Regions from separate parts of the Bacillus inaquosorum genome, predicted to be linked through region 2. Evidence: riboswitches for the same ligand, from Rfam matches in the RefSeq annotation. Region 2 holds a riboswitch; the other holds the start of a gene.
What was found. A riboswitch is a leader RNA that binds a small molecule or an ion and turns the genes downstream of it on or off. The one in region 2 is predicted to bind lysine.

Region 1 (7,791 bases), 510 kb from region 2:
TTTCACATTACTTAAACTTGATGCAGAATGCCGGCCTGCTTGAATCTGTTCGTTATGGTCAATGGACCTATTACAGGCGAAATGAAGAAGTGATTCAGCAGATAGCTGAATATTTTAAAACAGAAATCTAAACTGGATGATTTCTGTTTTCAATCTACTTAATATCGATAATTCTAGATATTTAAATATATAAGGAGAGGGATCTAATGCGTTACTTCGCATATATACTAGCGTTATTAGCAGGGTCAGCACTTAGCTTTGAGGGAGCAATCTACGGTGAACTAGGAAAAACTATAGGCCAACTCGAAACTAGTTTTTATAATTTCTTTATGGGTTCAATCATTATGGGTTTACTGTGGATATTCTTTGGAAAAGGGAAACTTTCATATGCTGTTGAAGCACCTAAATGGTCACTTCTTGGAGGTGTTTTAGGTGTTGTGTATTTAACATCTATTGTGATTAGTGTTCCTTTTGTTGGTGTTGGACTCACTATGGTAGCAGTTATTATTGGCCAATTAATAATGAGTATGATTATTGAACATTATGGTTGGCTTGGCAGCAAGAAAACGAGAATCAATAAAGAAAAAATATTTGCAGTTATTTCGATGATTATTGCTCTTATTTTAATTTACTAGGAGGTCTAAAATGGGTATATTTATGATTTTATTCACTTTATTGGGCGGCATCACATTAAGTGCACAATCGTCTATTAATGGCACCTTTAGCCGAAAAGCTGGAACAATTGAAACAACACTTTTAACTTTTATAACCGGATTTATGTTTCTTCTCATTTTTATTCTTTTTTTCGGCCATGGAGATGTGCTTGCTATACTAGAAGCACCTAAATGGCAGTTAAGTGCTGCATTTTTGGGTACTATGTATTTGCTTCTCACTGTTATGGCTGTACCAAGAATCGGGGTCATTGCAACAAATATTGCTGGGATCATTGGCCAGCTTGTAATTGGATTGATTATTGATCATTTTGGCTGGTTCCATAGTTTAGTCATACCTTTAGATTTGAAACGTTCTTTTGCATTACTCTTTATGATGATTGCCCTTTATTTTATCTATAAAGGAAATAAACGCTCAAGCGATGAAATACAAACACAACATAAATAAAACGCTGCAATTGATATTGCAGCGTTTTTTATTGAAAAGAAAACCGTACCTTTTCGGATTATTATGTTTGTTTTTCTTTCGAGAATTTCTTAATCACAAACGGATAAATCACCAGACCGACAAAGAATAAACCGATGCCGAGAATAAATGTCGTTAAATCCGCTGTGCCTGTTACGATAACAAACACTGAGTACGCGCATGCTAATATTGCAATCAATCCGTCTTTTACACGGGAGCCTTTCAGCTGGTCATACGTTTCACCTTTGATGACAAGCTTCAAGCTGTAGATCGCTGATACCAAATACGGAATTAAATACGCAAGCGTTGCCGCTGTCGTTAAAAATGTAAATGCGTCACTTATTGTCCGGGAAATAACCGAGAAAATGAAGACCTGTGACATAACGTTTGTAATAATTAGTGCGATAACCGGACTTCCTTTTTTATTCGTTTTCGCAAATAATGCCGGGAAATCTCCTGCTTTAGCGGCTTGGTATGGGACCTCAGAGCCAAGCAATATCCAGCCGAGCATCGTTCCGAATAAACAAAGGATTGCCAAAAGTGCCATAATGACGCTTCCCGCGTTTCCGACAATTGCATAAAGCACATCAACGAACGGTTTTTCTGAGCCGACAAGCTTATCATGCGGCAGAACACCCATCGTAATTAAAGTCACAATAATATAAATGCTCAAGGCAATCAGCAAGCCGGTAATTGTCGCACGTTTCACATCACGCTGAGAGCTCGCACGGCCGGACAGGATAACCGCTGATTCAATTCCGACAAACGCCCACAGTGTAGAAATCGCGGCGTTATGCACCTGGCCGCCAATTCCAATGCTTGTGCCGTTTTCTCCTTGAATCGGGAAATAAAAATGATCGAATAATGTCGTTTGAAACACAAACAATCCGGCAACGATAAAGAAGACAAAACCTAATACTTTAGAAAGCGTTGTGACAAAGTTCAATTTACTTGCACCGTTAATGCTTGCAACAAGAATCGTGTGCGTTCCCCATAACAAGATCGTACATACAGCAAACGTCATCAATTGGCCGAGTGTCACCTCTTGCCCGCCGATCGAAAACATTTCACGTTTATCAACCAAGATCGGGAAGAACGAAGTCAAGTAACCGGCGAGACTAGTGATGATCGCCACGTTACTGATCCAGCTCGCCACCCAGTAGCCCCACACCATTGTGAAACCGGCAGCGTTCCCTTTCTTCGGATCAGAGAACAGCGCTCTTGCATAACTTTGCGGCCCCGCTGTCAGTTCAGGCTTGCGAATGGACAAGTGCCCGAAGACAAGTGCAATCATCAGCACGCCGGCACCTGTCAAAAGCCAGGCGGACGTGGCGCCTAACGGACTCGCAATTGAAGCAAGCGAGCTCGGCAAGGAGAAAATTCCTGATCCAACCATATTTCCAACGACAAACGCCGTTAATAACCAAAAACCCCATTTTTTCGTCTGTTCCATTCCAGTACCTCCATGATTCTTTGTACGGACCAGACCCCGAGATCATGTAAACGCAAAAAAAGCCTGAACAAAAGTCCATGCTTAAAGAAACACACACCCTTGATCTCCGGATAGCCCTCCGCGAAAAAGCACGCGGCAGTCCTGCACTTATTCAGATACAGTCCCAGCATAGAGAAGGATCGGCTTTCCCCACACTTCGGCGCTGATGCCTTTTACACATGTTTAACAGCTCCTGTCAGCCTGGCATGTGTGACTCATCATCCGCGCAACCTCTACCTCACTGAGAAAGAGTGAGGATTTAATTATTCAGTTACTCCCAGAAAGGTTATCAAAGAAAGGATGATCTGTCAAAGGGAACAGATGGAAAATACGGATAGAGCCAAGCCCTATCCGCATTGTGGTTTATCGATTATTTTTCTTTTTTTGCACAGCTTCTTGAAGCGGATCATCTTTTAGAGCTGAACCGGCATCTTCAAGAGCTCCCTGGATTACGTTTTTTTCTTTATCAGAACGTTTTCCTTTATCTTTATTAAAGAAACCCATTCGAATCACCTCTTTTAGAAAATAGGTACATCTTTAAGATGCCTTTTTCCTTAAAAAATTATGCGGGAAATTTTTTATCGTCCAAAGTCCTGTTGATCAAACATACATTCTCTTGATATATTTGTAATTCAGAGATTTTTGCAAAAGATAAAAGGAGAAGCGAGAAATGACAGGAAAAACACACATCATGGGAGGCATCGCTTCTTGTACGGCAGCGGCTTATTATTATGGATTTGATCCAGTGCTTATGGCTGCGTCCGGCGCGGTTGGGGCATTAATACCCGATATCTGCCACACACAAAGTAAAATCGGGAGAAGATTTCCTATCTTATCGAAAGCGGTCAGCTCTGTTTTTGGACACAGAACCTTTACGCACAGCCTGCTGTTTCTGCTCATCATGTTTTTTATCACAGCCACATATATTCCAAATAAAAACATATCAACCGGGCTGATGATCGGAATGGCGAGCCACTTGATTCTTGACGCTTGGACGGTGAATGGAATCAAATTATTATTCCCTTCAACGATTCGCGTACGGCTCCCATTATATATGAAGACAGGCAGTTTTTCTGAGCAGCTTGTGTTAGCCGGCCTGACAATTGCTTCATGTTATTATTTTTATATGCTGTTTCATGGGCGCATGTTTTAAACGTGAGTGCTGACACTTGTCTGAACGGACTGTTTTTAGTAGGTTTTACATAAGAAGCATTTCATGCAGAGATCAAGGAAACGTGAGGAGTCATATTGATGAAAGGAACCTTTTTTCCCAATCAGCGGTTTTTATGTTTTTCGATCGTATTCATGTGGATCAAAACGTATGTGATTTATAAACTGGGCTTTGATTTGCAGATCGATACTCTGTTGGAGGAGCTGATTTTGCTGATCAATCCGCTCAGCTTTATCCTTCCTTTATTCGGGATCGGCCTGCTTCTGAAAGAAAACAAACAGCGGGTCTTTTTGCTGATTGCCAATTTGGTTCTGACTGTTATCTTGATCTCCAATACGATTTTTTACGGCTTTTATATCGATTTTATTACCATCCCGGTTTTGTTTCAGGCCAGTAACATGAGCGATATGGGCAGCAGTGTAAAAGAACTGTTCAATCCTCTGTTTATCGCCCTGTTTGCGGATTTGGTTTTTCTTCTGCTGCTGGCCAGAAAAGAGAAGCACCCGCAGACAAAAGCCGCCCCCCGCACAGTCAAACGGTACTATGCAGCTTCCTGCGGCATGATTCTATGCACCCTGGCACTTGCAGAAGTACAGCAGCCGAAGCTTTTGGCACATTCCTTTGACCGGGAAATGCTCGTCAAAAGCATCGGTCTGTTTCAGTTCCATATTTACGATACGATTTCTCAGACTGTGAATATAAGCGCGAAAGCATTTGCAGATGAAGACAGCATGACCACCATTAAAAACTACACAGAAGCAGACTACAGCAAGCCTGACCCAAACAAATTCGGGCTGGCAAAGGGGCGCAATGTCATTTTTGTCACACTTGAATCGACCCAAAGCTTTGTTCTGAATGAAAAGGTAAATGGAAAAGAAATCACTCCGTTCATGAATGATCTCATCAAAAAAAGCTATTACTTTGATCATTTCTATCAGCAAACCGAACAAGGCAAAACATCTGATTCAGAATTCATCGTCGCTAACTCACTGTATCCTTCCCTTAGCGGCGCCGTCTTTTTCACGAAAAGCGACCATCAATTTCATACGATGTACAAATCGCTGAAGCAACATGATTATTATTCAGCCGTCTTTCACGCCAACCATAAAACATTTTGGAACCGAGATGTGATGTACGAATCATTTGGGATTGACCGCTTTTTTGATGTTGATGATTTCCATGTCACTCCCGGGACATCGACAAGCTGGGGCTTAAAGGATAAGGAATTTTTAGAGCAGTCCGCCGGCAAGCTGAAAAGCCTGCCGCAGCCGTTTTACAGCAGTTTTATCACGTTAACGAATCATTTTCCGTTTGAGATCGATGAGAAGGATCAGCTGATTGATGAATACGATTCAAGCAGCGACCTGTTAAACCGCTATGTGACCACGGTGCGCTATGAAGATGAGGCATTGAAGCATTTTATCAAAAAGCTGAAGGACGAAGGCTTATACGAAAATTCGATGATTGTATTTATGGGAGATCATTACGGCATTTCAGAAGCCCATAACGATGCGATGGCTGAGTTTTTAGGAAAAATTCAAATCACGCCGTATGACAATGTACAGCTCCAGCGGGTGCCGTTTATCATACATATCCCGGGAATCACAGATCAAAAGCCAGAAACCATCTCTGATGCCGGAGGGCAGGTCGATGTCAGGCCGACACTGATGCATCTGCTCGGCGTTGATACAAAAGGCAATATTCAATTTGGCAATGATTTGCTGTCCAACGACCGCACCCCGTTCGCCGTGCTGAGAAACGGCAGTTTTATTACGAACGACTATGTATACACGAAAAACACGTGCTACAGCCAAAAAACAGGGGAAGTGCTGGAAGATCAGGATGCGTGCCTTTCTTATAAGGAGAAAGCAAATGAAGAACTGTCTCTCTCTGATAAAATCTTAAACGGTGACCTGCTCCGTTTTTATGAATAAAAAATCCCTCTTTACAGAGGGATTTTTTACGTTTCAAACATCACTTTGCCGGTCAGCTTCGTTTGATAGCCGTTTAAATGAGACAGATTCGCCTTGTATTCCTCAGAATTCAAGATCTCCTTCACGGCCTTCAGCAGCTGCTCATGTTTTTTCAAAATGACGATATCATATTGTTCATCAATGAGCGGGATAAAATCAACACTGCCCATATGTGCAGCATGCTGCGCTCCGATTCCCGCGTCAGCCTGTCCGCTTGAGACTTGTGAAGCGACAGCGTAATGATCGGACACGATATCGCTGTATCCCTTTACATCAGCCGAATTCACACCAAGCAAGCCAAGCTGTTCATCAAGGAGCACTCTTGCGCCCGAACCCTTTTCCCTGTTGATAACTCGGATATCGGTTCTTTTCAAGTCTTCCCAGCCTTGAATGTTTTTCGGATTCCCTTTTTGAACATACAGTCCGGCTTTGCGGAGAACGACATTGATCAGACAAAACGGTTCACCTGACAAAATTCGTTTTACATAAGGCGCATTATACTGCCTCGTTTCCGCATCGTATAAATGGAGGCTGACAATGTCACACTTGCCTTGATACATATCAATCAGGCTGTTTAAGCTTCCTTTGTATTTGCGGAGCGGCGTCTCCTGAATGATATTCTCCAAATGCTTGCTGAGCAGATCCATCGAAATGTCCTGTCCGCTGATCATGACATTCGGTCTGCCGTCCGGCTCTGCCTCATGCATCTTTTTCGGCTCTTCAGCTATAGCAATGGGCTGAGACATTCTCATATTCATCTTATATTGCTTTAAATCTTCTTCATCCACACGCATCTGCCTCCCGACACGGTAAGCAGGGATCATGCCTTTTTTAATCAAATCATAAACGGTCAGCTTTGATACCTTCAGCAGACCTGCAACTTCTTCTATCGTATAGGAAGAGGTTTCATTCATATTCATCACTCTCCTACTTCATTATACCTTTTCATCGAATGTAAAAAAACCCACATAAACCAAACATAATCAGTTATAATTAGATATAATTAATCATAAGGGGTGCAATTATGTTTAAAAAGTATTCCATTCTAACAGCAGCCTTAACCGCTTTTCTGCTTGCAGCAGGCTGCTCTGCAAACCAGTCTTCAACGGACAGCGAGAAAGAAGTAACGTTAACGATCTCAGCTGCCGCCAGTGCACAGGATGCGCTTGAGGAAATCCAAAAGAACTACGAAAAAGAACATCAAAACATTACACTCCAAGATAACTTTGGCTCTTCCGGCGCCTTGCAAAAACAAATTTCTCAAGGAGCAGGAGCAGACCTGTTCTTCTCAGCTGCTGAGGATAAATTTCAAAAGCTGGTGGATGATGGGGATATCGCCAAAAAAGACAGCACTGATTTAGTCGGCAATGAAATTGTACTCGTCGTGCCGAAAAACGGAGAGTCACCTGTGACAAGCTTCAGCAATCTGGCTGACTCAGAAAAAATCGCCCTCGGAACGCCGGAATCCGTACCGGCAGGAGCTTACGGGAAAGAATCACTGACAAAGCTGTCTCTATGGGACAAAGTGAAGGATAAGATCGTTTACGGAAAAGACGTTCGCCAAGTTCTTTCTTATGTTGAAACCGGCAATGTGGATGCAGGTGTTGTTTATAAAACAGATGCACTGATCTCTAAAAAGGTCAAAATTATTGACGAGGCAAAAGCAGATACACACAGCCCGATTGTCTATCCGTTAGGAATTGTAAAAGATACAAAACACCGTAAGGAAGCGAAGGAATTTTACGATTACCTGCAATCTGATGAAGCAATGAAAGTATTTGAGAAATATGGTTTTACTGCCGAATAGCATAAGCGCTTCAGAGTTTTTCACACCTGTTGTGCTTTCCTTCCAAGTGGCGGCAGTTGCCGGAATTGTTGTCATTATTCTCGGAACACTGGCTGGAGCGTGGATGTCGCGGGCATCATTTTTCGGAAAAACGGCTCTCGAAACTTTTTTTATGCTTCCACTCGTTCTTCCGCCTACTGTTGTCGGTTTTATTTTGATCGTCATTTTCGGA
Region 2 (7,791 bases):
ATGCGACGCTGATTATTGCGATTACGCTCTCCAAATCGGACAGACCGGAAAAGTCGTTACCCCGGATTTGTATATTGCCTGCGGCATTTCCGGCGCCATCCAGCATTTGGCCGGCATGTCAAACAGCAAGGTGATTGTCGCCATCAATAAAGATCCCGAAGCAGATATTTTTAAAATAGCGGATTACGGCATTGTAGGCGATTTATTTGAAGTCGTCCCGTTATTAACTGAGGAATTCAAACAATTAAACATACACTCGTAAAGAAAACCCCGGACTGCTGAAGTTCGGGGTTTTTACATTTTCAAATACATACGTACAAATATAAAGTTTAGAAAAAATGTCATTGACATGTACGAACATATATAATATGGTTACTTTAAAAGCGCTTACATTCATGCTGACTCCTCAGGCAAAAGACAGATCACATATTTGACTGTGGTGCTTTTCATATTCGTATGAAAGGAATGATCAAGCATGTCTGAACATCAAGCAGTGATCCAGACGGATATTGTAAAAGGAACTATTAACAAAAATATATACGGTCATTTTGCGGAGCATCTAGGAAGAGGGATTTATGAGGGGATTTGGGTCGGAACGGAGTCAAGCATTCCCAACATAAACGGAATTCGAAAGGATGTGCTGGAAGCGCTCAAGCAGCTTCATATCCCTGTCCTCAGGTGGCCGGGCGGGTGCTTTGCGGACGAATACCATTGGGCAAACGGTGTCGGTGACCGTAAGACGATGCTTAACACTCACTGGGGCGGAACAATTGAATCAAATGAATTCGGAACGCATGAATTTATGATGCTTTGCGAGCTGCTTGAATGCGAGCCTTATATTTGCGGCAATGTCGGAAGCGGAACCGTTCAGGAAATGGCGGAATGGATCGAGTATATGACGTTTGAAGCCGGCACGCCGATGTCAGACTGGAGAAAACAAAATGGAAGAGAGGAGCCCTGGAAGCTGAAATATTTCGGCGTGGGCAATGAGAACTGGGGCTGCGGCGGCAACATGCATCCTGAATACTATGCCGATCTGTACCGGCGTTTTCAAACCTATGTCCGCAATTACAGCGGCAATGAAATATATAAAATTGCAGGCGGCGCAAATGTAGATGATTTTAATTGGACAGACGTGCTCATGAAAAAAGCTGCTGGCCTGATGGACGGATTGAGCCTTCATTATTATACGATTCCGGGTGATTTCTGGAAGGGCAAAGGATCAGCCACAGAATTCACGGAGGATGAATGGTTTATTACAATGAAAAAAGCCAAATACATTGATGAATTGATTCAAAAACACGGAACGATTATGGACCGGTACGATCCAGAGCAGCGGGTCGGGCTGATCATAGACGAATGGGGCACGTGGTTTGATCCTGAGCCAGGCACGAACCCTGGTTTCCTTTATCAGCAAAACACCATTCGTGATGCACTGGTGGCGGCTTCTCATTTCCACATTTTCCATCAGCATTGCCGCCGGGTGCAAATGACCAACATCGCCCAAACGGTAAACGTTCTTCAAGCGATGATTTTGACTGAGGGAGAACGCATGCTTTTGACACCGACGTACCATGTATTTGATATGTTTAAGGTACACCAGGACGCTTCTCTTTTAGAGACTGAAACAACGTCTGCTGACTATGAATGGAAGGGTGAAACGCTGCCGCAAATCAGTATTTCAGCATCGAAACATGCAGAAGGCGATATCAATATCACGATCTGCAACATCGACCACCAAAACAAAGCGGAGGCTGAGATTGAGCTGAGAGGCCTTCACAAGACAGCGGACCATTCCGGAGTCATTCTCACGGCAGAAAAAATGAATGCGCATAACACGTTTGACGATCCTCATCACGTCAAACCGGAGTCTTTCAGCCGATATACGCTTAACAAAAACAAACTGAAAGCAAAACTGCCGCCAATGTCAGTCGTCTTACTCACACTGCGTGCTGATTCTTAATCGAGCGAGAGCGCCGGAGCTTCATGCCGGCGCTCTCTTTCATGTTTTAAAACAGCTCCGGCAGGGCATGGTAAAGTACATGACAGTGAAGAGGAGATGTTATCCTATGCTTCGTACCATTTTAATGATTATCGGGGCTATTGTAGTGATCGGGGCCATTATCAGATTCGTGTTTTAATGAAAAGTGACATATCCCATTCAATCCAGATAAAAATGAGTAAACCGATTGTGATCAGGAAAAAATAATTTGCAAGCATTAAAATAGCGTGAACGAATGGGAGATGCTATACTAAAAATCATCATTTCACAATTGGAGGAATTCAATAATGGCTATCGTAAAAGCAACTGATCAATCTTTTTCAGCTGAAACAAGCGAAGGCGTCGTACTGGCAGACTTCTGGGCTCCTTGGTGCGGACCTTGCAAAATGATTGCACCTGTTCTTGAAGAACTGGATCAAGAAATGGGAGACAAACTGAAGATCGTAAAAATCGATGTGGATGAAAACCAAGAAACAGCCGGAAAATACGGCGTTATGAGCATCCCGACACTTCTTGTGTTAAAAGACGGAGAAGTAGTTGAAACTTCTGTCGGCTTCAAACCAAAAGAAGCGCTTCAAGAGCTTGTCAACAAACATCTTTAATTTTCGGCTGCTTACATGCCAGAGCGATTCCGATTGAGGGATCGCTTTTTTTATTCGCCAATCGTGAATCATAGAGAAAAACAAACGTTCGTGTTAAACTGGAAACAAAGGATTAAACATAAGGAAGGGTAACATATGAACAAACAACTGAAAGAAAAACTCGCCCTCCTTCCCGATCAGCCCGGATGTTATCTCATGAAGGACCGGCAGCAGACTGTGATCTACGTAGGAAAAGCAAAAGTGCTGAAAAACAGAGTGCGCTCCTATTTCACCGGTTCTCACGATGCGAAAACACAAAGGCTTGTGACGGAAATCGAGGATTTTGAATATATCGTGACGTCCTCCAATCTTGAAGCGCTTATTTTAGAAATGAATCTAATCAAAAAGCATGATCCGAAATACAACGTCATGCTCAAAGACGACAAAACCTATCCTTTCATAAAAATCACCCATGAACGCCACCCAAGGCTGATCGTCACCCGCAATGTCAAAAAAGACAAAGGGCGCTATTTCGGGCCGTACCCGAACGTGCAGGCCGCAAGGGAAACTAAAAAACTGCTCGACCGTCTGTATCCTCTCAGAAAATGCTCCAAGCTGCCGGACAGAGTATGTCTATACTATCATCTGGGTCAATGTCTCGCTCCGTGCGTAAAGGACATTTCCGAAGAGACGAATAGAGAGCTGGTTGAGAGCATTACCCGTTTCTTAAAGGGCGGCTATAATGAGGTCAAAAAAGAGCTTGAAGAGAAAATGCATGAAGCTGCCGAGAATCTTGAGTTTGAACGGGCAAAAGAGCTTCGTGACCAAATCGCTCATATCGAATCAACGATGGAAAAACAAAAAATGGCGATGAACGATCTAGTCGACCGTGACGTATTCGCGTACGCATATGATAAGGGCTGGATGTGCGTACAGGTCTTTTTCATCCGCCAAGGAAAGCTCATTGAACGCGATGTCAGCATGTTCCCGCTCTATCAGGAAGCAGATGATGAGTTTCTTACGTTCATCGGACAGTTCTATTCGAAAAACAACCACTTCCTTCCGAAGGAAATTTTAGTTCCGGACAGCGTAGATCAATCTATGATTGAGCAGCTACTGGAAACAAACGTCCACCAGCCGAAGAAGGGCCCGAAAAAAGAACTGCTCATGCTGGCTCATAAAAATGCGAAAATCGCGCTGAAAGAAAAATTCTCCTTAATCGAACGGGACGAGGAGCGCTCAATCGGGGCTGTGCAGAAACTCGGAGAAGCATTGAATATTTATACGCCTCACAGAATCGAAGCGTTTGATAACTCAAACATACAGGGGACAAACCCGGTTTCCGCGATGATCGTGTTTATCGACGGCAAACCGAACAAAAAAGAATACCGCAAATATAAAATCAAAACCGTTACAGGGCCGGATGATTACGGTTCTATGAGAGAGGTTGTCAGAAGGCGCTATACGAGAGTGCTTCGCGAAAACCTGCCGCTGCCTGATCTGATCATCATTGACGGAGGAAAAGGGCAGATCAACGCTGCAAGGGATGTCATTGAAAACGAACTCGGCTTGGATATCCCGATCGCCGGTTTAGCCAAAGACGAAAAACACAGAACTTCAAATTTACTAATCGGGGATCCGCTGGAGGCGGTGTATCTGGAACGGAACAGCCAGGAATTTTACCTCCTGCAGCGCATTCAAGACGAGGTGCACCGGTTTGCGATCAGTTTTCACAGACAAATCCGCGGAAAAAGCGCGTTTCAATCCGTCTTGGACGACATCCCGGGTATCGGAGAGAAAAGAAAGAAAATGCTGTTAAAGCATTTCGGTTCCGTAAAAAAAATAAAGGAAGCAAGCCTTGAGGACATCAAAAAAGCGGGTGTTCCCGCAGCGGCGGCTCAGCTGCTTTACGATAAACTGCAAAAATAATGTTGTCCTTTTAAAAAAGATCTGATAAAATGTGAACTAATTTCATAGTAAGATCGTGTTATATGGTGAAGATAGAGGTGCGAACTTCAAGAGTAAGCCTTTGGAGAAAGATGGATTCTGTGAAAAAGGCTGAAAGGGGAGCGTCGCCGAAGCAAATAAAACCCCATCGGTATTATTTGCTGGCCGTGCATTGAATAAATGTAAGGCTGTCAAGAAATCATTTTCTTGGAGGGCTATCTCGTTGTTCATAATCATTCATGATGATTAATTGATAAGCAATGAGAGCAATTCCTCTCATTGCTTTTTTTATTGTGGACAAAGCGCTCTTTCTCCTCACCCGCACGAACCAAAATGTAAAGGGTGGTAATACATGGGTCTTATCGTACAAAAATTCGGAGGTACTTCCGTCGGCTCAGTTGAAAAAATTCAAAATGCGGCAAACCGCGCGATTGCAGAAAAACAGAAGGGCCATCAAGTCGTTGTTGTCGTTTCAGCTATGGGGAAATCCACTGACGAATTGGTCAGCCTTGCAAAAGCAATTACTGACCAGCCGAGCAAACGCGAAATGGATATGCTGCTGGCGACAGGCGAGCAGGTTACAATTTCCCTGCTTTCTATGGCGCTGCAGGAAAAAGGCTATGACGCTGTGTCTTATACTGGCTGGCAGGCGCGAATCCGCACGGAAGCCGTTCACGGAAACGCCAGAATTACAGATATCGACACTTCGGTTTTAGGAGACCAGCTCGAGCAAGGAAAGATTGTCATTGTCGCAGGATTCCAAGGCATGACAGAGGACTGTGAAATCACGACATTGGGCCGTGGCGGGTCAGACACAACAGCAGTCGCTTTGGCTGCCGCATTAAAAGCGGATAAATGTGACATTTACACGGACGTGCCCGGAGTGTTTACTACCGATCCGCGCTATGTGAAATCTGCGAGAAAGCTTGCAGGCATCTCATACGATGAAATGCTTGAGCTTGCTAATTTAGGCGCCGGCGTTCTTCATCCGAGAGCCGTTGAATTCGCGAAAAATTACCAAGTGCCGTTAGAAGTGCGTTCAAGTACAGAAACAGAAGCTGGAACATTAATTGAGGAGGAATCATCCATGGAGCAAAATTTAATTGTCAGAGGCATTGCGTTTGAAGATCAAATCACAAGGGTAACCATTTACGGGCTGACTGGCGGCCTGACAACTTTGTCTACTATTTTTACAACACTTGCCAAAAGAAACATTAACGTCGATATCATTATCCAAACGCAGGCCGGAGACAATCAGACCGGAATTTCCTTCTCTGTCAAAACAGAAGACACAGACCAAACCGTTGCGGTGCTTGAAGAGTATAAAGACGCGCTTGAATTTGAGAAAATCGAGACAGAAAGCAAATTGGCTAAAGTATCCATTGTCGGATCCGGCATGGTCTCAAACCCTGGTGTAGCCGCTGAAATGTTTGCTGTACTGGCGGAAAAAAACATTTTAATCAAAATGGTCAGCACATCTGAAATCAAAGTATCAACAGTCGTAAGCGAAAATGACATGGTGAAAGCAGTCGAAGCGCTGCACGATGCATTTGAGCTTTCAAAACACCCTTCAGCTGTGTAATGACAATCAAAAAAGGCGGGACTATGCAGTCACCGCCTTTTTTGATTACACTGGGTCTTTCATATCCCATTTCACAGTCAGAACCACTTTATCGGCTCTCTTTTTCACTTGTTCATATGATTCGGCAATTTGGTCATTCATCAATTGAATTTGTTCAGCAATAAAACCAGCTTCCAGCTGAAAGCATGGTTCTTTCTGATGTTTAAGCCGGTTGGAAATGATCGGCCCTTCAAGTTCAAATTCAAGCTCTTGTTTTTTAGCGCTTACGTTGGTGAGGGTTCCCCAGCCCGCTTCTTCAAAGAAGGCCGGAAATTCCTCCCATGATTCAAGAGGAAACTTACGGGCGAGATGCTTCCCTGCCCAATACATCATGGAAGAGTAATCTTGGCCAAGCATATCTGGGAGAACGATCTCTCGTATTAGTTCGTAGGCATAGGCGTTCATTTCAAATTCTTTTAGATTGTCAATAGATGCTTCAAATTTAGACTTCATATCTGTCTCCCCTCTCTCCTTCGTATATTATAGCCCAAACAGGGGGGAGGATTACAGAATGATCCTGTAATTCTAATGAAAAATTAAGCAGAAATATATATTGATAAAATAAAATTTTTAAATCAACTATTCAATTCGGAAAATTATAATTTATGTACGCGTTTTCTTGACGCCCTTTTGAGGGAGGAGTAAAATGAAATTGTCAATAAATCTTAATAAAGTGCTTACAATTGAAAGAAGTGGGGGAAGAGATTTAGCACATTTCGCACTTATCAAACAGGGGGTAAAGTAATGTCTGGGAACAGAGAGTTTTATTTTCGAAGATTGCATTCCTTGCTTGGCGTCATACCGGTCGGCATCTTTCTCATTCAGCATTTAGTCGTCAACCAGTTTGCCGCAAGGGGCGCTGAAGCATTCAATAGTGCTGCTCATTTTATGGATAGTCTGCCTTTCAGGTATGCCTTGGAAATTTTTATTATCTTCTTACCATTAATTTATCATGCAGTTTATGGTGTGTACATAGCGTTTACTGCAAAAAATAACGCAGGCCAATACAGCTATATGAGAAACTGGCTCTTCGTCCTGCAGCGTGTAACCGGTATCATCACCCTCATTTTCGTGAGCTGGCACGTGTGGGAAACCCGCATTGCAGCACAAATGGGCGCTGAGGTCAATTTCGACATGATGGCGAATATTTTGAGCTCTCCGGCTATGCTTGGCTTTTACATTGTCGGTGTTTTATCAACAATTTTCCACTTCTCGAACGGTTTATGGTCTTTCGCTGTTACATGGGGCATCACGGTAACGCCTCGTTCTCAAAGAATTTCGACATACGTTACGCTGATTATTTTTGTTGCACTGTCATACGTAGGCTTAAAAGCGATTTTTGCATTTGTATAAGAGTACTAGATTACTAGAGGGAGAGGGGCTATCATGAGTCAATCAAGCATTATCGTAGTCGGCGGGGGTCTTGCCGGCCTCATGGCGACAATTAAAGCAGCGGAATCAGGAATGGCGGTTAAGCTGTTTTCCATCGTTCCTGTCAAACGTTCTCATTCGGTTTGTGCCCAAGGCGGCATAAACGGAGCGGTCAATACAAAAGGGGAAGGCGACTCTCCGTGGGAACATTTTGATGACACTGTATACGGGGGAGACTTTCTTGCCAACCAGCCGCCGGTCAAGGCGAT

Region 1: it holds a riboswitch for lysine, as region 2 does, so the genes downstream of both, M1M80_RS17365 (amino acid permease) here and M1M80_RS14735 (aspartate kinase) in region 2, are expected to answer to the same signal.

What each region holds. Positions count from the first base shown of each region.
Region 1 covers NZ_CP096592.1:3,407,859-3,415,649, forward strand. The annotation lists gene M1M80_RS17350 (ArsR/SmtB family transcription factor) at 1-131, shown strand, start outside; gene M1M80_RS17355 (DMT family transporter) at 207-635, shown strand; gene M1M80_RS17360 (DMT family transporter) at 646-1,119, shown strand; gene M1M80_RS17365 (amino acid permease) at 1,181-2,590, opposite strand; lysine riboswitch at 2,694-2,873, opposite strand; gene sspJ (small acid-soluble spore protein SspJ) at 2,993-3,133, opposite strand; gene M1M80_RS17375 (metal-dependent hydrolase) at 3,300-3,782, shown strand; gene M1M80_RS17380 (LTA synthase family protein) at 3,881-5,734, shown strand; gene M1M80_RS17385 (substrate-binding domain-containing protein) at 5,761-6,687, opposite strand; gene modA (molybdate ABC transporter substrate-binding protein) at 6,798-7,580, shown strand; gene modB (molybdate ABC transporter permease subunit) at 7,552-7,791, shown strand, end outside.
Region 2 covers NZ_CP096592.1:2,899,492-2,907,282, reverse strand. The annotation lists gene etfA (electron transfer flavoprotein subunit alpha) at 1-262, shown strand, start outside; gene abfB (alpha-L-arabinofuranosidase AbfB) at 476-1,963, shown strand; gene trxA (thioredoxin) at 2,290-2,604, shown strand; gene uvrC (excinuclease ABC subunit UvrC) at 2,740-4,512, shown strand; lysine riboswitch at 4,577-4,756, shown strand; gene M1M80_RS14735 (aspartate kinase) at 4,883-6,112, shown strand; gene M1M80_RS14730 (YslB family protein) at 6,158-6,604, opposite strand; gene sdhC (succinate dehydrogenase cytochrome B558) at 6,896-7,504, shown strand; gene sdhA (succinate dehydrogenase flavoprotein subunit) at 7,538-7,791, shown strand, end outside.